DNA from 2 places in the Pseudoalteromonas sp. SWYJ118 genome. Region 1 is predicted to be linked to the other one. Evidence: predicted binding sites of a transcription regulator. Region 1 holds the regulator's gene; the other holds the start of a gene.

Region 1 (15,411 bases):
AATTTTTATATTATTTTATGGGGAGAGGTGAGTTAACTGGCGTCACTAACCGTATTTATTTTATATATCTGTTTTAGTTGGGGCATTAGTAATGCGAGCATTATTTTTATAACTGTTTATTCTTGTTCATTAAAACGTTGTGCTATTAATTCTCCAACAGCATGTAAAGCTTGCTCAGAATCGGGGCCTTTGCATACAACTTTTACTTCTTTGCCTTGGCTACTTTCAAGTAACATTAGTGCAAGTACGCTATCGCCTGCGGCTTCTTTGTCATCTTGAAATAATGTAATTGTCGCATCAAACTGCACTGCCAATTGGGCAAGCACGGTGGCTGCTCTGGCGTGCAATCCTAATTTGTTTTTTATTAAAAAAGTGTCTTCACAATGCATAACTTACTCTACTTAAGCTGAACAGGTGATTATTCAGCTATATTATTTTTCTTGTTCGCGATGGCGAATTTTCACATTGGGATGTGTCATTGCAAAACTTTCACCGATAGTTTGCGCTAAATATACAGAGCGGTGTTGCCCGCCTGTACACCCAATGGCAATGGTTAAATAACTGCGGTTATTTCGCTCTAAGTGCGGTAACCACGTTTGTACAAATGTTTGAATTTGCCATGTGAATTTTTGCACTATGCTGTGATTGGCCAAATAATCTTTAACAGGTTGATCTAACCCATTTAAAGGTTTTAATTCAGGTTCCCAATGTGGATTGGGTAAAAAGCGTGCATCAAATACGTAATCTGCTTCTTTTGGTATACCGTATTTAAAACCAAACGATTCAAACGTGACAATCAGTTGCTTATCTTTTTTACCTAAAATCTTTTCACGAATAGATTCAGCAAGTTGATGAACGCTTAAATCAGTTGTATCTATCATAAAGTCGGCGCGGGTGATTAATACATCAAGTAATTCTTTTTCTTTTTTGATGGCTAAATCAAGAGGCAACGAGTCAATTGATAGTGGGTGTAATCTACGAGTTTCAGAAAAACGTTTGATCAATGTTTGATCGTCGCTATCTAAATAAAATAACGTAGGTTTTGCAAAGCCAGGCAAGTATTCAAGAATATCGTTAAATTCATCTTGTTGTTTAGGGATGTTACGCACATCAATGCTAACAGCAATTTTATCATAGCTATCAGACACACTGCGAACTAATGAAGGAAGCAAGTTAACTGGAATATTATCTACGCAATAATAACCTAAATCTTCTACAACGCGTAAAGCAACCGACTTTCCAGAACCAGAACGGCCGCTTATGATAATTAACTCCATTTAACACCCTTTATAAAACTATGATTGATTGACAATAACTTGGTAAAGCTCAGTATCTGATTTTGCACTGCGTAACTGTTTACAAAAATCTTTGTTGTTTAGTTTATCAGCAATGGTTGCTAGAGTCTTTAAGTGCTGCTGGTTATCGCCATCTGGTACGATGAGTGCGACGAAAATATCAACAGGGCGATTATCGATCGCATCAAAATTTATTGGAGTTTCGCTAACGAGTACTAAAGCCAAAGGCTCTTCTGCACCGCTCATTCTTCCATGAGGAATGGCAATGCCACGCCCTATACCTGTACTACCCAATTTTTCTCTGCTCATTAAAGCATTAAGAATATCTTGTTGCGGTAAATACGGAAGTTTGTCGTGAGCAAGTTCGCTAATGAACTCTAAAATTCTTTTTTTGCTATTAAAAAGGACCGCAGCTTTGCTGCAGTCCTGGCATATAAGTGAGCTTAATTTCATCATATTAGTGTCGAGCAAGCTTCTCTTTGTGTTTAATTACTTGTCGATCGAGCTTGTCGATCAACGAGTCAATGGCGGCATACATATCTTGATGTTCTGTAGAGGCAAATAGCTCAGCACCGCTTACGTGTATGGTGGCTTCTGCTTTTTGATTTAATTTTTCTACATCGAGAATGACATGAACATTATTAATATGATCAGAGTGTCTTTCTAGCTTCGCAAATTTGGTATTAATATAGTCTCTTAGTGAATCGGTTAATTCTACGTGACGACCAGTTAAGTTTAGTTGCATAAGCATTACCCTCTTTTTTTTGCGTCTTAAATCAAACTTTTACGCTGATTTGACGGTGGAATAGCCAGAGATTCGCGGTATTTTGCGATTGTACGTCTCGCTACTTTAATTCCTTGCTCAGCCAATATATCCGCTATTTTGCTATCACTCAATGGTTTTGCTGAGTTTTCTGCTGCGATTAATTTTCGGATAAGCGCACGGATTGCTGTAGATGAACATTCACCACCGTTTTCGGTGCTTACATGGCTTGAGAAAAAATATTTAAGCTCAAATATACCACGGGGTGTGTGCATATACTTTTGGGTTGTTACGCGCGAAATTGTTGATTCGTGCATTTCTACCATTTCAGCAACATCATTTAAAACCATTGGTTTCATGGCTTCAGGACCGTGTTCAAAAAAGCCTTGTTGTTGCTTAACAATACAATTTGTCACTTTTAATAGCGTGTCGTTTCTACTTTCTAAGCTTTTAATAAACCATTTAGCTTCTTGTAAATGCGAGCGAATAAACTGGCTGTCACCACTGGATTTTACAGTGCGAGACATTGCCGCGTATTGGCTATTAACACGAATTTTAGGCATGCTGTCTGGGTTTAACTCAACAACCCAGCGGCCTTTAATTTTTTTAACTGACACATCAGGAATAACATACTCAGATTCTTCTCTTACAATAGTATCTGCAGGTTTAGGGCTAAGAGTATGTATTAATGTCATTACTTCCTTAAGCTCTTCTTCTTTGAGCTTAGTTTTCTTCATTAATGTACGATAGTCACGAGCAGCTAATAAATCAATATGCTCGGTTAAAATCATTTTTGTTTCATTAATGTAAGGTGTTTCTTTATCAAACTGGTTAAGCTGAATACACAAACACTCTTGTAAACTACGTGCAGCAATACCAACAGGATCAAACAGTTGGATGCGTTTTAATACAGCTTCAATTTCATCAAGTTCGACTTCGTTATCATCTTCGTTTTCTTGATTAAAGCTTTCTAAAATCTCTTCGCAGCTTAGTGTTAAAATACCTGAATCATCGACGGCTTCTACAATAGCAATAGCAATAGCTTCGTCTGTAGGGCTAAATGGCGTTAGTTGTAACTGCCACATTAAATACTCATGGAGCGTTTCAGTAGAGGCGCCTTGGTATATTGATTCGTCTTCAGGCATCGGACCCGATGATGCTGCTGGGGCGGCACTCATGTACTCATCCCAACTAACATCCATAGCCATGTCGTCACTTAGCGTGTCTTTTGCAAGTGCTTCACCACTATCTTGTTCGTATTCGCTTGGAGCATCATCGGCAGATGCGCTAACAGTTATGTCATCTGTATCTGCTTTTTGCTCGTTTTTACCTGCAGCGTCTTCTGAATAGTCTGCTTCTTCAACCTCTAATAGCGGGTTGCTGTCGAGAGCTTCTTGTATTTCTTGCTGGAGATCCAATGTACTGAGTTGCAACAAACGAATAGCTTGTTGCAGCTGTGGAGTCATTGTAAGTTGCTGGCCCATGCGCAGCTGTAGTGATTGCCTCATGTATCTCTAACAATCCTTTTATGTTGTTATAATTAATACTAGCAGATGCTTAAAGACATGGCGTAAATGTTACAGCCTAAATTGCTCGCCTAAGTAAACATCGCGTACTGTTTTATCATTTAATACGTGTTCTGGAGTACCTGATGCAATCAGCTCCCCATGAGAAACAATGTAGGCTTTTTCACAAACATCAAGGGTTTCTCTTACGTTATGATCGGTAATTAATACACCAATCCCACGATTTTTAAGATGTTCTATTATTTTCTTTATGTCTAATACCGAAATCGGGTCAACACCTGCAAATGGTTCATCCAGTAATATAAATTTAGGATCTGCTGCCAGCGCACGTGCTATTTCAACACGACGACGTTCGCCACCCGACAATGCCATACCTTGGCTATCACGAATGTGTTGTATGCTAAATTCATCTAATAATTTATCGAGAGTGTCTTCTCTAGCTTGTTTATTTAACTCTTTGCGCGTTTCTAAAATGGCCATTAAGTTTTGATAAACAGTCAGCTTTCTGAATATTGAAGACTCTTGCGGTAAGTAGCCAATGCCTAATCTAGCACGACTATGCATAGGTAAAAGAGTAATATCGTTATCGTCTATCGATATTTTACCTTTGTCGCTAGGTACAAGTCCTACTATCATATAAAACGTGGTAGTTTTACCTGCGCCGTTAGGGCCAAGTAAGCCAACAATACTGCCAGCTTTGACTTCAAGGCCGACGTTTTTTACAACTTCACGGCCTTTATAGCTCTTTGCTAATAGCTCTGCTTTTAATGTGCTCATGGTTGACCTTTGTCGCTTTTTTTACTTTTTTTAGTCTCGATTGGTACTAAAATTGTGTGAACGCGGTCAGTTGAGTTTTCATCTTTTTCGGCACTGATTAGCTGCTGCTCTATATCGTAGGTAATGCTTTTAGCATTTATTTTTTGTCCCGCTTGCGATACTTGTGCATTACCAACAAGCGTTAAAAAACGCTTAGATACATCATAACGTACTTCGTCAGCACTGGCGCTCATAGTCGTGCCATCTGATTGCTTTTCTTCAAAGTGCGCAGGGCTACCTGTAGCAATTAATAATTGTTTATTATCGCCAAGTTCATCGCGTTTATGTACTTCTAAGCGGTCGGCTGTGATACGGCGGTTACCGTGAATAATTTCAACGTTTTTCTCAAAAATCCCGACATTAGCTTTTAATTGACCTTCTTGCTTATCGGCGCTTATTGAAATTTGATTTGCAGCCGGTTGCGTGTTTTGCTCTGCAGCACTACTATTAAACGCTAGTATAAGTGTAGGAATAATAAGTGATTTTAATATTTTATTGGTCATAATATATGGTTCGCGTATGGTTAATTAGTTTTATCACTTCGGTTTTTAAGTCGGCTTCTAGGCCTTTACCAGTGATTTTTAAATTGGGTCCAGTGATGATAACGGGTTGCTCCGAACGCATTGTTAATAGCTTTATATCTACCTGAATATTATCAGCATTGATTTTGTCTATCATGGCGTTATCGGTTAAGTTTTTGGCAACCACATTGCCTTCTAAAATTAATTGTTTGTCTTCGTATAATGTTGCTTCGTCTGCATTTATTTGCCACGTTTGCTTTTCGTTATATAAAGTAAAAATAGGTTTTTCAAAAAACGTAAAACCTAATTGTTGATATAGCTCCATTTTAGCCGCAGTGACTTTGTGGCTAATTTTACCTTGTTCGTCATAGGCTGTTTGTTTGAGTTCTATGGCTATGTAATCAGGCTTGGCAATAACTTCAGGCTCAGTCTGAGGCACAATATTTGTTTGTGTAAAATAAGGGTACCAAAGCCAAACCATACAGCTAATGAATAAAACGCTTAATATTATGCGCGCTGCATTCATGAACTAGTGCCTTGTGTAGTCAATGCTTTACCATTTTCAAGCATAAGTAAGTCGGTGAGCTCTCTTACTGCACCAAAGCCGCCAGGCATTTGCGTTACATAGTGTGATAAACGTTTAATAAGTGGATGGGCATCATTTACTGCAACAGCAAAGCCGACTAATTCCATAACGGGCATGTCAGGACCATCATCACCGATATAAGCAATTTGTTCATCGCTAAGGTTGAGTTTGTCTTTTAGCTCTTGATAGGCAATGAGCTTATTTTCTTGGCCTTGATAAATATGCTGTACGGTTAAGCTGCTCATACGTTGTTGCACTATTTGTGAATGACGACCAGTAATTACAGCCACTTCAAAGCCACTGTTTATAAGCGCTTTAATGCCAAAACCATCTTTTGTATTAAATGCTTTTAGCTCTTCACCTTGATTACCAAGGTAAATACGGCCATCAGAAAATACACCATCAATATCGCATATAAGTAGTTTTACTTTTTTAGCGCGTGCTTTTGCATCATCGCTCAGCGGTTGATAGAGTTCTTCAAATTGCATTTATAATACTCCTGCTTTTAATAGGTCTTGCATGTTTAATGCGCCAATAGGTTGGTTTTTCTCATTGACGACGATTAAGCCATTTATACGTTTGTGTTCCATAATATTAAGCGCTTCAGCAGCCAAAATATCTTGCGTAGCCGTAGTGCATGACTTAGTCATAACAACATCTATTTGTGTTGTATGAATATCAATTCTTTGCTCTAAAATACGACGCAAATCGCCATCGGTAAATAATCCCACGAGCTGCTGATTTTCATCAACAATGGCTGTCATACCTAAACCTTTAGCAGACATTTCAATGAGGGCGTCTTTAACTGTTTGTGAAACGCTAATAATAGGTGTATTTGCGCCGCTGTGCATAACATCTTTTAAAGTAAGTAATAAACGCTTGCCTAAACTACCACCTGGGTGAGATAGCGCGAAGTCATCAGCTGTAAACCCGCGAGCTTCTAATAATGCAACTGCCATGGCATCGCCCATCGCAAGCGTTGCAGTGGTACTTGATGTAGGAGCTAGACCCAATGAACAGGCTTCTTTTTCTACTTTAATGCACACATGCACATTAGCAAGGGTCGCCATGGTTGATTGCGTATTGCCAGTCATCGATATCATTTTGGCACCAAGTCGTTTTAAAACAGGAATGATATTTAAAACTTCGCTGGTCTCACCTGAATTAGAAATAAGCATAACCACGTCATTTTTAGTGATCATACCTAAATCACCATGACTTGCTTCACCAGGGTGAACAAAAAATGCTGGACTGCCAGTGCTTGCAAGGGTTGCTGCTATTTTATTGCCAATATGACCTGATTTACCCATACCAATGACAATAATACGGCCTTCACAGTCGTACATTAATTGGCATGCGTTATGAAAATTCTCATCTACATATTGTGCAATATCACTAAGTGCTTGGCGCTCAACATCTAAAACGCGAAGGCCTTGTTCAATAAAATTTAGCGTTGCCATTATTTACCCTACTTGACTAAAAATATACCCTTGGTAACCCAAAAACGCTATTAGCAATAAGCCGCCTTCTACTCTATTGATACGTTGGGTGCCTCTAAAGTTCAATGACATAATAATTAGGGCAAGTGTTGCACCAATCATAATTAATACGTCTCGACTTACTAATGACGGGTCAATTGCAGAAGGGTTGATAATACCAGCCAGTGGTAATACAGCTAGAATATTAAATATGTTTGAGCCAACAATATTACCTAGTGCTAAATCGTCTTCATTTTTAAGTACACCCGCAATAGAAGCGGCAAGTTCTGGCAAGCTAGTACCAATGGCAATAATTGTTAAACCAATGACTAGGTCGCTTAAGCCAAAGTATTTAGCAATATCGACAGCTGAACCTATTAAAAAATGAGAACTAACAGGTAGGAGTATCATGCCGACTACTAACCAAAATACGGCCTTTTTTGTAGGTACATTGCTAGGTACGTCGTCGCAGGCTTCTGAGACAAATGGGTCATCTTGGTTTTTTGCACGCATAGATACAATAATTAACCCACCGATGAATACGATAAAGCCAACTAAAAGCGCAACACCTTCATTAAATGAAAAGTAGTTATCTGAAAACACATACCAAGTAACTAAAGATACGAGCATCACCAATGGCATTTCGCGTTTTAACGTACTAGATGAAACTGAAAGAGGGCGAAATAAAGCCGTGATACCTAACACAAGTAAAATATTTGTAATATTAGAGCCAACAGCATTACCAACGGCTGTGTCTGTTTTGTTAGCCAGTGCAGCAGATGCCGAAACCATCATTTCGGGTGCTGAAGAACCCATTGCTACAACGGTCAAACCAACAATAAGTGTAGGCACTCCAAAGTTTTTAGCAAGAGCCGCAGCGCCATAAACAAACCTGTCTGCACTCCAAACAAGAGCTGCAAAACCAAGAATTAAAATAACAAACGAGGTAACCATTGTGTTAAGCCAGTTATACAAAATACAGATGGCGCGAATAGTAACAAAAGCCAAGATGAAAGTATAAATAAAAGAGTAAGGTCAACTAGGTGGCAACATTGCTTTAAAACAGCTAATTTAAAAATTTAAGCCGGGGTTAAGCTGTTTTGAGCGAGTCTTATAATCCTTTTTATGGGTGTATTACAAAATCTTACGAATTGTTTTTTCCATCTTTGACAAAAAAGCTTTAAAATAGGTGCACTAGTGAACATTTTTATGGAGAGCGACTTGTCGCAATCAATAGTAGAAGTCAAGGATGTTAGCTTTTCGAGAGGCAATAGAACCATATATAAAAATATGAGTTTTAGCGTTCCTAAAGGTAAAATTACTGCGATCATGGGGCCAAGCGGAATTGGCAAAACCACTATGTTGCGTTTAATTGGTGGTCAGCTTAAACCAGATTCAGGTGATATTTTATTTGAAGGTGGCAGCATCCCTAAAATGTCTCGCAAAGAGCTATACGAAGCACGTACTAAAATGAGCATGCTTTTTCAAAGTGGTGCGTTGTTTACTGATATGTCGGTATTTGACAATATTGCGTTTCCTATAAGAGAGCACACAAAGCTAAGTGAAGACCTTATTCGATTAGTTGTATTAATGAAATTACAAGCGGTTGGACTGCGTGGCGCTAAAGATTTAATGCCCTCTGAGTTATCGGGTGGTATGGCAAGGCGTGCTGCACTTGCGCGCGCTATAGCGCTTGATCCTGAGCTAATCATGTACGATGAACCATTTGCAGGGCAAGATCCTATTTCAATGGGCGTATTGGTTAAGCTAATTAAGTCGCTTAACGAAGTATTGGGTTTATCGTCTTTAATTGTGACGCACGATGTGACGGAGGTAATGAGTATTGCCGATCACGTTATAATTATCGCCGATCAAGGGGTAATTGGTTGTGGTACTCCTGATGAAATGCGCAATCATGAATCTCCTTTAGTTCAACAGTTTTTAAAAGGCTTGTCGGATGGTCCAGTACCATTTCATTTTCCGGCTCAAGCTTATGCAGATGAACTGCTTGGAGAAAAAGCATAATGTTGGATTTATTTCAAAAGCTAGGGCATAAAACGCTAGGACGTTTTGCGGCTCTTGGCCGTTCGGCTTATATGCTGTTTAGTGCGCTAGCGCATGTTCCTAATTTTAAAAAAGGCACACCGTTACTTGTTCGCCAACTTTATATGGTCGGTTCGCAATCGTTGCTGATTATTATGGTGTCGGGTTTGTTTATCGGCATGGTGTTGGCTTTACAGGGCTACACCGTATTAGTTGGTTATGGCGCTGAGGATAGTTTAGGGCCGTTAGTGGCACTGAGTTTATTGCGAGAACTGGGCCCGGTTGTTACTGCATTACTATTCGCAGGACGTGCAGGTAGCGCATTGACTGCTGAAATTGGCTTAATGAAAGCAACAGAGCAACTTTCATCACTTGAGATGATGGCAATCGACCCGCTAAAACGAATTATTGCACCGCGCTTTTGGGCTGGCTTTATAAGCATGCCATTGCTTGCCTTAATATTTTCAGCCGTAGCAATCATAGGCGCTCACTTAGTGGGTGTAGATTGGCTGGGAGTTGATACAGGTAGCTTTTGGTCAATCATGCAATCACAAGTATCGTTTCAGCAAGACATACTAAACGGTATTATTAAGAGTTTTGTATTTGCCATAGTGGTGACCTGGATTGCACTTTATAAAGGATATGATTGTGTGCCGACCTCTGAAGGGATCAGCAAAGCAACCACCGAAACGGTTGTTCATTCGTCATTAGCAGTTTTAGGTTTTGACTTTATTTTGACAGCGGTAATGTTTACCAGCTAATAGGGTATAGATAATGAATTCACGGAAATTAGAAATTTTAGTTGGTTTTTTTGTAGCACTTGGCATTTTAGCGTTTGCGATGCTTGCACTTAAAGTTGCCAATTCAGGTATTAGTGGCTCTGGCGAAACATATACGCTTAATGCCAAGTTTGAAAACATAGGCTCGTTAAAAGCACGTGCACCTGTAAAAGTAGGTGGTGTTGTAATTGGTCGTGTTGAATCAATTTATGTTCACCCACAAGAGTTTTTACCAGTGGTAAATATGACCATTGATGCGCAGTACTTATGTCGTTTTTCAGACACAAGCTCAATCTCTATTTTAACGTCGGGTATTTTAGGTGAGCAGTACTTAGGTATTCACCCTGTAATTTCTCCAGATTCGGCTAAACAACGTTGTTTAGGCGAAACAGTGACTGAAAACAAGCAAGATGAAGCAATTGACGATTTGTTTGGTGTGGAAAGTAAAGCACTAGGTGATGGCGATTCAATTACTGATACTAAGTCTGCCATTGTACTTGAAGAATTAATCGGGCAGTTTTTATTCAACCAAGGTAGTGAGTAATTATTATGTTGAAAAAGTTTTTAGCTATTGTAGCAATTGGCACAATGACGCTAACTCAAAGCGTAAGTGCAGCAGATGTTAAATTGGTTGATCCAAATAAAATGGTACGCCAAGTTGCCGATAATACATTTGCACGTATTAAAAAAGATCAGCCATTAATTGTTAAAAATCAAGAGCATCTTCGCGTAATCGTTGAAGATGAATTAATGCCTTATATCGACTACAAATATGCAGCACTTCGCGTACTAGGTAGTGAAGTATCTAAAGTACGTGCAATTACCGACGAAGCTGAAAAAGCCAAAGCAATTAAAGAAATTCAACGCTTTATTGGTGTTTTTAGAGAGTACTTAGTTGCTACTTATGCAGGTGTATTCACTCAATATACAAACCAAAAAGTTGAGTTTGGTGCAGAACAAGCATTTAAAGGCAAAGATGTCGTTGTCGTTAAAACTAAAATTATTGAAGATGGTAAACCTGATATCAGAATCGATTTTAAAGTACGCGAAGACCGTGACGGTGAATGGCGCGCGTACGATATGATTGCTGAAGGTATTAGTTTACTAGATGCAAAACAAAGTGAGCTACAAGGTATTTTGCGTCAGCAAGGTATTGATAATGTAAGTAACCTTTTAGAGCAAAAGAGTCAGCTACCAGTTCAGTTTAGAGGCAGTAACTCGAATGACTAAATTGGCAATAAGCCAAGTTGATGGACAACATTTTCGAGTAAACGGTGAGCTTACTCGAAATTCAATTGGCGATGAACAGCTTCTGAACAACAAGCTATTAACCAAGCATAAAATCATCTATTTCGACCTAAGTGGTGTATCTAGGGTTGACACAGCGGGCTTAGCTTGGTTAATTCACTCTTTTGCAGAATTAAAGCAGCAAGGCATTCGCCTTGAATTGCAAAACCTACCTGAGCAATTGCAAAATTTAATGCAACTGGGTCAGGTTACAACCCTATTTGAGTGAGAGTTATGGAAACTAGCCAAGTCGAAACATTATTACGCGAAGAACTTCAATTAGCTGAAGTACATGTAAAAGCCAATGGTAGTCATTATGAAGTTGTTGCAGTAGGTGAATGCTTTGACGGTTTAAGCCGAGTTAAAAAGCAGCAGCTAGTTTATGGCCCATTAATGAATACAATTTCAGATGGCACAATTCACGCAGTATCTATTCGTGCATTTACTCCTGTAGAGTGGAAGCGTGAACAAAAATTTATTTTACCGCAATAAATAGGGCCTCTTAATGGATCAATTTGTAATTCAAGGTGGTACTTCACTTGCTGGTGAAGTGACTATTTCTGGCGCTAAAAATGCCGCACTTCCTATTTTGTTTGCTTCATTATTAGCTGATGGAAAAAGTACATTTACTAATGTACCGCGCCTTCGCGATATAGTGACCACTGAAGCCTTATTAAAAACTCTAGGCGCTGATGTTAATTGGCACGGCGATACGCTAGTGATTGACGGCGCAACGGTTAATAAGACATTAGCGCCATACGACTTAGTTAAGCAAATGCGTGCCTCTGTACTTGCATTAGGCCCTTTAGTTGCTCGTTTTGGTGAAGCTCAAGTGTCTTTACCTGGTGGGTGTGCTATTGGTGCTCGCCCTGTTGATATTCATATTCAGGGTTTGGAGCGCATGGGCGCGGTAATTAACGTTGAAAATGGTTATATTAATGCCAAGGTAAACGGTCGCTTAAAAGGCGCTGAAATCTTTATGGAAATGGTAAGCGTAGGCGCTACCGAAAATCTATTGATGGCAGCTGCCCTCGCTGATGGTAAAACCATACTTGATAACGCTGCACGCGAGCCCGAAATAATTGATTTAGCTAACTGCTTAATTGCTATGGGCGCTAAAATTACGGGTGCAGGCACTAGCCGCATTGAAGTTGAAGGCGTTGAGCGTTTAGCAGGATGCGAGCACAGCATTTTACCAGATAGAATAGAAACAGGTACGTTTTTAGTCGCTGCAGCAATGGCAGGCGGTGAAGTACTTTGCAAAAACACTGACTTTCATTCTCTTGAGCCTGTGATTGAAAAGCTACGTGCAACAAATGCACACTTAGAAGTACATAACGACAGTATTTATCTTGATATGCGCGGCCGAGAACTGAGAGCCGTGAATATTAAAACAGCTCCACACCCAGGTTTTCCTACGGATATGCAAGCTCAGTTTACAGCATTAAATGTAGTAGCAAATGGTAGTGCAACGATTACGGAAACGATTTTTGAAAACCGTTTTATGCATGTACCTGAGTTGCAGCGTATGGGCGCTAATATTCGTTTAGAAGGGCATACCGCAATTTGTGGTGAGACTGAGAGCCTAACGGGCGCGCAAGTGATGGCAACCGACCTACGCGCTTCAGCTAGCTTAATCTTAACGGGTATAGTGGCACAGGGTGAAACGGTTGTTGACCGTATTTATCACGTTGATAGAGGTTATCAGCGCATTGAAGATAAGCTAAGTGCGTTGGGTGCAAATATTAAACGTCGAAGTAGTTAAGTAGATATTTAACTAGCTAAGCTATTTTAAAAAGGTCGGATACGCAAATTGCTATCCGACCTTTTTATTGACGATTTATGAAAGTTGGTATTATTTTTTATTAAAGCTTTGTTTCAAGCTCTGCGACAGTCACCATAATCTTTTCTATTTTACCATTCCGGTAAAGCTCAAATTCTATTTCTTTACCTGGTTCTGTATTACCTATTTCTTCCAGCACTTTTTGTGGATTTGCTACCGAAAGCCCTGCAATTTTAATAACAATATCTTGCTCTTCAATACCCGCTTGCCATGCTGGTCCCAAAGGGTCTAAATTAGTAATACGCATGCCAGTAACTGGGGTCAGACTGTCGTTTACTTCCTTGCCGGTACTATCTACTGCTGTGCCTTCAAAGCCTAAATAGCCGCGCACAACGCGACCATGACGAATGAGCTTACCCATTACTTTTTTAGCAAGTGAGTAAGGAACCGCAAAGAATATTCCTTGAATATTCAAGTTCTCACGCGTTTTAAACTGCGCAGAAGTAATGCCGACTAAATCACCATTGGAGTTAACTAATGCGCCGCCAGAGTTGCCCACATTAATAGCCGCATCCATTTGCAATAAGTTATTGTACGGACTGTCTGTAATTTTTTGCTTACCCGTTGCGCTAATAATGCCTTGCGTGATTGTTTGGCCTAAATTAAGCGGGTTACCTATGGCAAGTACAACATCGCCTACACTGGATACATAGCTATCATTTACAGGAATTACCGGAAGGTGATCTGCATTTATTTTAAGTAAGGCTAAATCAGTAATAGTATCAAAACCAATTAGCTGTACATCAAAAAAGCGTCTGCCATCGGTTAGAATAACCATAATTTGATCTGCATTATTAACAACATGGTAGTTGGTAAGAATGTAACCGTCTTGCGACATGATGACGCCAGAGCCTAGCTCTTGTACCGTGTTTTTTCTTTTATAACGAGGTTCTTTGGAGATACTTTCTGAAAAAATAGTAACCACAGAAGGAGCTGCTCGTTTAACTGCATCAGAAAAACTCAGGTGACTCGAACTCATTGCGCTTGGTAGGGGAACATTTGGAAGTAAAGCCGCTCGCATATTAGGGCTGAAAAAAACCACTAAAAAAGCAATACTTAGGCCTGCAAATAAAGGGGGAAGAATAAATTTTATTAGTTTCAGCACGATTTTCTTATTATGTAAGTGAGCAATCTCTTTATGATGACATAAAAAAAATAACAGCGGCAAGTGCCACTGTTATTTTTATTACATTAATAGTGCTATTTATTACTGAATTAAAATAAATATAGACTCACGACCACGTTGCACGCCAAGTACTATATTACCTTTTGTACTGTCGATGATTTTATTCATGTCGCGAATTGTTTCTACTCGTTGACGATTCACTTGCATAATAATATCGCCTTCTTCAAGGCCAACACGGGCAGAAGGTGAACGAGGATCTACAGAAGTAACCTCAACACCTTTATTACTGTTTTTTTGTACATTTTCAAGTGTCGCACCTTGGAATGCAGGATGGAGTTCTTCACCGGTCGCTGTAACACCTGATGCACCATCAAGAGTTACTTTCACTGTTTTAATTTTACCATCGCGGTAAATGCCAAGTTTTATCTCACGGCCTTCACCTAGCGTAGCAATTTTGCTGCGTAGTTCATGAAAGCCACTAATGTCGCCACCGTTTATGCTAACAATAACGTCACCAGCTTCAATTCCTGCCTTACTTGCGGCAGTGTCGTCCATTACTTGCATTACATAAGCACCTTGTTTGACATCAAGTTGCTGTGCTTTTGCAAGTCCTGCATCAAGTGGGCGACCAGAAATGCCTAACGAGCCTCGACGTACTTCACCATGTTCAATAATTTGATCGACTAGATTTTTCATCATATTAGATGGAATCGCAAAACCAATGCCCACGTTGCCGCCAGAAGCACCTAAAATAGCGGTATTAATACCAATCAACTCACCATTGAGGTTAACTAAGGCACCGCCAGAATTACCTTGGTTAATAGCTGCGTCGGTTTGAATGAAATCTTCGTAGCCCTCAATGTTTAAACCACTTCGACCAAGGGCACTAACAATACCTGATGTAACTGTGTGGCTAAGGCCAAATGGGTTACCAATCGCAACCGCAAAGTCGCCCACTCGTAAATTATCTGAGTTGGCGAGTTTGATTTCAGTTAAGTCATCAGCGTCTATTTGTAAAAGAGCGATGTCTGATTCTGTGTCAGTACCAATTTTAGTTGCTTCAAATTCACGGCCATCTTCGAGAGTAACTACCATTTTTTCGGCGTCTTGGATTACGTGGTTATTAGTCACTACATAGCCCTCATCAGCATCGATAATGACCCCAGAACCTAATCCACTAAATTGGCGTTTTTGACTGCGAGGCTGCTGTTGTCCAAAAAAGTATTCGAGTGGATCTGCACGGCGGCGTACTTCTTTAGAGCCTGAAACTTGGATACTTACAACACCAGGAGATATTTTCTCTAGCATGGGGGCAAGAGTGGGTAATTGTTGACCATTTACTGCAATT
Region 2 (6,935 bases), on a different contig from region 1:
TCGGGGTCATATCTACATCAACATTATTTTGCAGTTTAGTTAGTTTACTTTTCATATTGGACCTTATTTTTAATTAAATGCTGCGGCGCCACAGCAAGGTTTTAGGTACCTATTAACAAAATTAGCACAGCAAAAATAAAGCGTGGTTAAATAAACATTCTAATAACATTAAATATTTGTATTCATTATGTATTTAAAATGTGGCGAAATAAGGTGGTGTTTATAGCAATCTGCTTATATGGGGTCTATATGGCATCGTTATAGTGTGATTTAATTCGTTAAATTGCTTAAAGATTTATGCAGATTGGTATTAGAGGCAATAAAAAACCCAGCGCTAGGCTGGGTTGTATTTATGCGTTATGTAAGCTTACTGCTTTTGCATACGGCTCATTTCTGCATGGCAGCTTTGCATTGTTAATAATGTTTTAGCCAGTGCAGCTTCGCAATCAGCCGGTTGTGGTTTATCCATAGCGGCTTTAATTTCTACAAGCGTTTTATCTTCTACTTCTTCAAGCTCTTTTACATACGTGCTGTCGTTATGTGAGGTGAATGTAGTAAGTAAGGCTGTGTATGCACGTCGTGCTTCAACTGCGAAAGATGAACCATCTTCGCGTTCGCCTTTTTCATTAATTGCATATGGCTGCAAGCGCTCAACACTCACTTTTCGGGCATCTATCATACGCTGAAAAAGTGCGCCAATAGCAGGGTCTTCAACTTTTTCCTGTGCTTTTTGATAAAAATCGATGCCGCTGTTCATAACTTGAATGATGTCAGTAATATGATTTACTTCTGATCCTTGATGGGTGTTCATAATGACCTCTTTTATTAAATGAATGTATAGTTCAATTTAATAAAAGCAATGTATGTTCCACGTTTTTATTTTTATGTAGTCATTTGATTTTATTGGCTTAATTTCATTTCAGAGAGGGGCTAAGTTAATGAGGAAAGTATTAACCTAGCAATTTTTACATTATATTGTGTAATAAAGTTATTTTAGCTCTTCAGCTACTTCAGCGACTTTTTGGCGTAACCAGATGTGGCTCGCATCGCGATGTAACAGTGGGCTCCAAATCATATCAAGCTCAAAAGGAGGAATTGGAAACGGTGGCTCTAAAATTTTAAGCCCCGGATCATCTAAGTATATATTTGCGGCTTTTGAAGGAAGGGTCGCAATCAAATTTTTCTCTTTAGCTAAATGAATCGCTACATGGTAGTTACGCGTAAAAGTGGCAATGTTGCGATGTTTACCAAAGTGGGCAAGTGCTTCGTCAACCCAACCAAGTTTTTGCACATCTTTAGGGTCCATGCCCACGCCTACACCAAAACCTGTTTTACTCACCCATATATGGCGCGCTTTTAAGTAGCTGTCGAGGCTAAAGTTTTCAATAATAGGGTTGTCGGCCTTAACTAAGCAGCAAAAACTGTCTTTCCAAATACGTTTATGATGAAAAGACTGAGGTAAGTTTTCAAAGCGGTTGATTGCCATATCTACTTTGCCGTTTTCTACGTCATGAAAGGTTACATCACTTGGTGTGAGTATATCTAAAGTAGTATCGGGGGCTTCTTCGTGTAGTTTACTTAAGAGCTTTGGCGCTAACGTACTTGCAGCGTAATCACTGGCCATTATTCTAAATACACGTTTACTCTGGCTTGCCTCAAATTCTCTATTGGGTGCTAGGGTTTCTTCAAGCGTCATTAATATGCCACGAATAACGGGTTGTAACTCTAAAGCGCGCTCTGTCGGGACCATACCATCGCTGGTACGAACTAAAATAGGGTCGTTAAATAAGTTACGAAGACGTTTAAGGCCATTACTCATTGCGGGCTGCGTAATACTCAATTGATTAGCAGCGCGTGTTACATTGCATTCTCGAAGCAATGTATCGAGATAAACGAGTAAATTTAAATCTATTTTACTTATATTCATTGTGTGTCCTTTGCGTCTACCAGTGATGGATAAACCGCTGTGCTGTCGGGTATGGGTAAATATGACTTACCTGCCCATTTTTTATATTTTGTTGCGCCTGCTTCCAAAAGCTAACATCTATAAGCTCTGGATGAGTGCTGAGGAAAAACTTTTTATACATAGGATTAGGCATTACAAATGTACATAACTGCTCTGGGAATACATCTTGTGGTGCAACAGAGTAACTTTGTTCATCCATTAAATAATCGTCGTAGCTCTTTGCTTTCGGTAATGCTCTAAAGTTCATATCTGTTAGGTATTGAACTTCATCGTAATCGTAAAAAATAATACGTTTGTGCTTACTTACACCAAAGTTTTTTAAGAGCATATCGCCAGGAAATATATTAACGGCAATCATTTCTTTTAGAGCTTGCCCATATTCTTCAATCGCGTCTGCGGCACTTTCTTCATCAGCATTTTCTAAAAATAAATTGAGTGGTGTCATGCGTCGTTCAATATACAAATGCTTGATGATCAACCAATCGCCCTCAATTACCATTGATGAGCCAATTGTTTTATGTAATTGCGCAAGTAAATTACTATCAAAACGCGCTAAAGGAAATACGACGTTAGAATACTCTATGGTATCGGCCATTCTGCCAACGCGATCATGATTTTTTACCAGTTGATAGCGTTTTAATACGGTATCACGGCCGAAGGGCTTACTTTCACCAAATTTGTCTTTTATTACTTTAAAAACATAACCAAATGAGGGGAGGGTAAATACCATCATCACCATACCGGGAGTCCCCGGTGCAATTGTAAACTCATCACTTGAGTGAGATAAGTGATTTAAAAACTCTCGATAAAACTCAGTTTTACCCTGCTTGTGAAAACCCACTGCATTATAGAGCTCAGCAAGTGTTTTGTTTGGCATAAGCTGATTCAAAAACCGGACAAGTGCTGAAGGCGCATGAGTCTCTACCATAAAGTAGGCGCGGGCAAAGCCAAAAATGACACGCATTTGAGACGATTTAGTTAAAAGTGCATCTAAATATAATCCGTTATCTTCATCGTGTAATACGGCGATTATAAAAGGCTGAACCCCACTTTTTGAAACAACACGTCCTACTATATAAGCTGCTTTATTACGGTAAAAAGGTGTGTGCAAAATATCAAAGCGCATTTGCCAAGGTTGATGATGTGTATCGGGGGCTTGTTTATAAAAAGCTTTAACAAGAAGGCGAATATCACGCTCTAAATTTACAAATGGGGCTTTAAAATCAAAATGATTAATAATGCGCTTTATTGTTGGCTTTAGGCCATCAACTACTGGAAAATATGTCCTATATTCTGCTTCTACAGGTACTGAAGGAGCATCTTTTAAGGTTGCTTCTACAAATATAAAGTCATTATGAAAATAGCGCCTATGGTACAGCCGGCAAAATACAGAGTTATAAAAGGTTTCGGCGAGTTCTGCTTGAGGGTGGAAACATAAAAAATGCTGATATATCTTTTTAACTTTGAGCCATAGGCTTTCATCTAGTTGCTCTGTTGGGGTTTCTTTTTTTAGCGCTTGTGTGGTTTCGTTAACACGATCATCATAATAGCTGATACGCAAACGGCTGATATCATTAATTGCTTGCCAATCTTTTTTTGCAAAGGCGAGAGGGGCTTTGGCCGTTGTTTTTTGAAATAGCTGATAGTGCCTTTTAAAACCCGTTAAAATTAATTCAGCAATATGGCGAGGCTGCATTTGCACTCCTTAATAGTCCCTAGAGCTTATACTCTATTGTGTTAAGGGTATGTTATTTTAAGTTTAAAACCAAGATAAATATTACTTGCTAATTAAGAGTGATTTATTGGTATTGAGCTATCTTTTTTTCGAGAATTTTAATTTGTTTAGTAATAACCAATACGTCTTTTTTGTACTCTTTATTAATTATTTTTAGTTTTTTAGTAATGTCTTTAGTAATACGCTTTTTATCATCAATGGCTAGAATATGATTTAACCGTTCTTGTTGTTTATATTCAGCACGCTGCTTATTACGATCAAGTATTGTGAGTTTGTGGTTATTGCTGCGTAACTCTGCCTGTAAGCCAGATAGAAGCCTTTCACGTTCAAGTTCGTTCAGTTGTTTAGTGTAATCAACTTTTGGGCCTGAATACTGATTACCCGTTGTGTTAACTTTATAAGTCGTTGCTTCGTCGTCACAGGGAAGTTGAGAAAAGATTGTGCCTTTTTCTGTTACGCATTTGTAGTAAGTGGTATCGCTAAAGCTAAAAAAACTGACAAGTAAAAAGCTAGAGTGGAGGATGGTATTACGAAAAGTTTTAAACATGTATGCCGTCCTTGATTTTTATATCTAACAAAACAATATAAAACTATAACCTAGCTTGGTGGTATAGCAAGCTAGGTTAGGATAACGGTTATTGGGTAAAGGTTTTAAGCTTTTTAATACTCTGCACTAAAAATGGTATATCTAAACCTTGTTCAATAGAAAAACCTTCAGCGGCAGAGATGTTTTTAAAGTTACCATCTGAATCTATTAAGGTAATCCTATCTTTTTTATAGGCTATAACGACACCCTGAGAGTAGTTAACGCCCATATCATCTTTTTTCTTGTATAAATTAACGCCCAGCATTGTTTGCTTAGCAATGGCTTTACAATTTAAATATTGGCCAACACTTGTTGCAATTAAATCGCTAGGTTGAATAAGTCCATCTACTTTAGAAATACGTTTGTCGGAGCTATATAAAGTTGATGTTGTTACTACTTCTTGCTTGTTATTGGCAAGACTAAAAGCAAAAACCTGTGTTTTATCATCTCGTACAACGGCGTTATCGCTACTTTTAATAACTCTAATTGCGCTAGAACTATGTGCTTGATCATTTATAAAACTAAGTTCTTCCACGCCGGTTACTTCAATGCTGCGGCGCTGACTTTGCCATGCGGGAAGAGTTTGATCTCTTAAAATTGCTGCTTTATAAAAAGCTGGCAAACCATACACTAAGCTAAATAGCATATCGTCGTGATTAGTTGGCTGTAAAAACTGCTCTGTTTTGTGTAAGTTTTTATTATCGGCAACAAATTTAGCGAGTTGTTGCTGGGTTTCAAATACAAAAATATCTACATTGGCTTGTGTGTAGTCCTCGCACTTATCAAGCGGGCTTGGCATTTGATAACTAATGTTTTGGTTATTAATTTTTACGTTATGTGCTTGCTTATAGCTTTCTATATCAAGCAGGTCATTTTTAGCTAATAAACTTTTAGCGGTAGTAGGGTATGACAGTGGTAGTACATTATCTTGCTTCGTTACGTCAAAGTTTAAATTTGCGTCAGCCCAAATATGAATACTGTGACTAAGTGAAAAACACACTATTAAAAATGAAATTGCGTAACGTGCAAATTTATATTGTTTTAAGCGCTCAAGGTGTTGCCATGTGTAATTACTCACAAGTAGCTGAAAGCCTAAAATAAGTAATACAATCCCACTGGCTAAAATGGTTGTTAAAGCAGGTGAACTGGTTAAACGATGCCACAACAATGAAATGATTTCAGGCAAGGCAGATATACTTAGATGATAACCCAAATTAACGTAAACATAAGCATCAAGGGTAAGCAGTGAAGCGCCTAGTGTGGCTATAACAGCCGCCATGCCTCGTATATGTCGTGGGTAGGGGAATATTAAACTAAGCGGAAATACCGTCAGCACAAACGCTAAAAAGGCGATAAAACTAGTGTGGCTTAACCACGTTACTAGCATATAAGTAATGCCCATAAAGCTTGTTGGTGGCGAGTCGGCAAATAAGTAGCTTAAGCTAATAAATAGCGCCAAGCCAATATTGGCAAAAGTAAACCAATGGCCCCAGCTTAATAGCTGACTCGCTTTTGATGAAAACTGATTGTGCTGCGATAAATTCATAGAGTTTATTTAACCGACTGTGATAGAGCTTTTGCAAAGTTCTCAGTTACGGCTTGTCTTTTCCCTGTTGGTACATGCTCTTTTAAGATATGCGTGATAGAATTTCCTAAACACATAAGGCTTAAATCTACCGGCGCATTGTGTTTAGTTAGCACATCAATAAGCTGATCGACGATTTGTTCTACTTCTTCATTAGAGTATTTTGATAAGATTGGCATCAGTTGGTTCAATAAAATAGTTATATTCTCGTATTTTAACACTAGAGGCGTGAAAAACAAAGATGACAACAGACGTTAAAAAATTAGTCGTTCATTATGTAGACAAAAAAGACGACGATACGCAAATTCACCTTCGAAATGATGAGATGGTAATTAACGATAAAGTAGCCGTTTTTATCGAACAATTACATCATGCATACAATGGTAAGCCAGGTAAAGGTTACTGTGCTTTCAGTGGTGATAAAAACAGCATTGTAGCATCTGCAATGCAAAGCTACCGTAACGATGAGCTAGGCTTTTGGCGTATGACCGAGCAAGCCTCAACGGTTTTAAAAGAAGAGCTTGATAAGTATGCATTTAGTGAAACAGGCTATTTAGTATTTTGTCATTATCAGTATGTTGCTACCGATTACATGTTAATTGCGATGATTAACATTAAAGAGCATTACTCTATGACTTCAGAGCTAGATTTAGCGGCTTCTCGCCATTTAGATATATCTCGCATGCAACTTGCTGCTCGTATCGATTTAACAGCGTGGGATACGCAAGCAGAAGATAATCGTTATATTTCATTTATTAAAGGACGTGCGGGTCGTAAAGTAGCTGACTTTTTCTTAGACTTTTTAGGCTGCGAAGAAGGTATTGATTCAAAACAGCAAAGCCAAGTAATGCTTAGTGCCGTAGAGGATTATTTATCAGAGCAACAGTTTGATAAATCAGAAAAAGACGACTTACGTAAACAAGTATTTGATTACTGCAATGACTGCGTAACTACAGGCGAAGATGCAAGTGTGAGCGATCTTTCAGCAACGCTTACAAAAGGCGATGACAGCCCGTTTGATAGTTTTTGTAAAGAGCAAAGCTATGACTTGGAAGAAACGTTC

Evidence for each region. The regulator sigma-54, encoded in region 1, starts transcription at its own class of promoters, with help from an activator protein. The targets are predictions, from matches to a motif close to GTTGGCACGNNNNTNGNNT.
Region 2: I6F48_RS20825 (ferritin-like domain-containing protein) is a predicted target of sigma-54. The motif match lies at 855-873, and genes of this name have one in related genera.

What each region holds. Positions count from the first base shown of each region.
Region 1 is NZ_JADYXC010000001.1:103,432-118,842, forward strand. Features, by position in the region: gene I6F48_RS00530 (HPr family phosphocarrier protein) at 117-389, opposite strand; gene rapZ (RNase adapter RapZ) at 432-1,277, opposite strand; gene ptsN (PTS IIA-like nitrogen regulatory protein PtsN) at 1,296-1,748, opposite strand; gene hpf (ribosome hibernation promoting factor) at 1,753-2,040, opposite strand; gene I6F48_RS00550 (RNA polymerase factor sigma-54) at 2,067-3,566, opposite strand; gene lptB (LPS export ABC transporter ATP-binding protein) at 3,636-4,361, opposite strand; gene lptA (lipopolysaccharide transport periplasmic protein LptA) at 4,358-4,903, opposite strand; gene lptC (LPS export ABC transporter periplasmic protein LptC) at 4,893-5,447, opposite strand; gene kdsC (3-deoxy-manno-octulosonate-8-phosphatase KdsC) at 5,444-5,995, opposite strand; gene I6F48_RS00575 (KpsF/GutQ family sugar-phosphate isomerase) at 5,996-6,967, opposite strand; gene I6F48_RS00580 (calcium/sodium antiporter) at 6,971-7,939, opposite strand; gene I6F48_RS00585 (ATP-binding cassette domain-containing protein) at 8,195-9,010, shown strand; gene mlaE (lipid asymmetry maintenance ABC transporter permease subunit MlaE) at 9,010-9,789, shown strand; gene mlaD (outer membrane lipid asymmetry maintenance protein MlaD) at 9,803-10,351, shown strand; gene I6F48_RS00600 (MlaC/ttg2D family ABC transporter substrate-binding protein) at 10,357-11,037, shown strand; gene I6F48_RS00605 (STAS domain-containing protein) at 11,030-11,323, shown strand; gene I6F48_RS00610 (BolA family protein) at 11,329-11,586, shown strand; gene murA (UDP-N-acetylglucosamine 1-carboxyvinyltransferase) at 11,600-12,859, shown strand; gene I6F48_RS00620 (trypsin-like peptidase domain-containing protein) at 12,960-14,042, opposite strand; gene I6F48_RS00625 (Do family serine endopeptidase) at 14,145-15,411, opposite strand, start outside.
Region 2 is NZ_JADYXC010000046.1:488-7,422, reverse strand. Features, by position in the region: gene I6F48_RS20830 (ExbD/TolR family protein) at 1-55, opposite strand, end outside; gene I6F48_RS20825 (ferritin-like domain-containing protein) at 368-811, opposite strand; gene I6F48_RS20820 (LysR family transcriptional regulator) at 989-1,927, opposite strand; gene aceK (bifunctional isocitrate dehydrogenase kinase/phosphatase) at 1,944-3,662, opposite strand; gene I6F48_RS20810 (DUF4124 domain-containing protein) at 3,766-4,248, opposite strand; gene I6F48_RS20805 (DUF3413 domain-containing protein) at 4,337-5,833, opposite strand; gene I6F48_RS20800 (DUF1414 domain-containing protein) at 5,839-6,051, opposite strand; gene yejK (nucleoid-associated protein YejK) at 6,114-6,935, shown strand, end outside.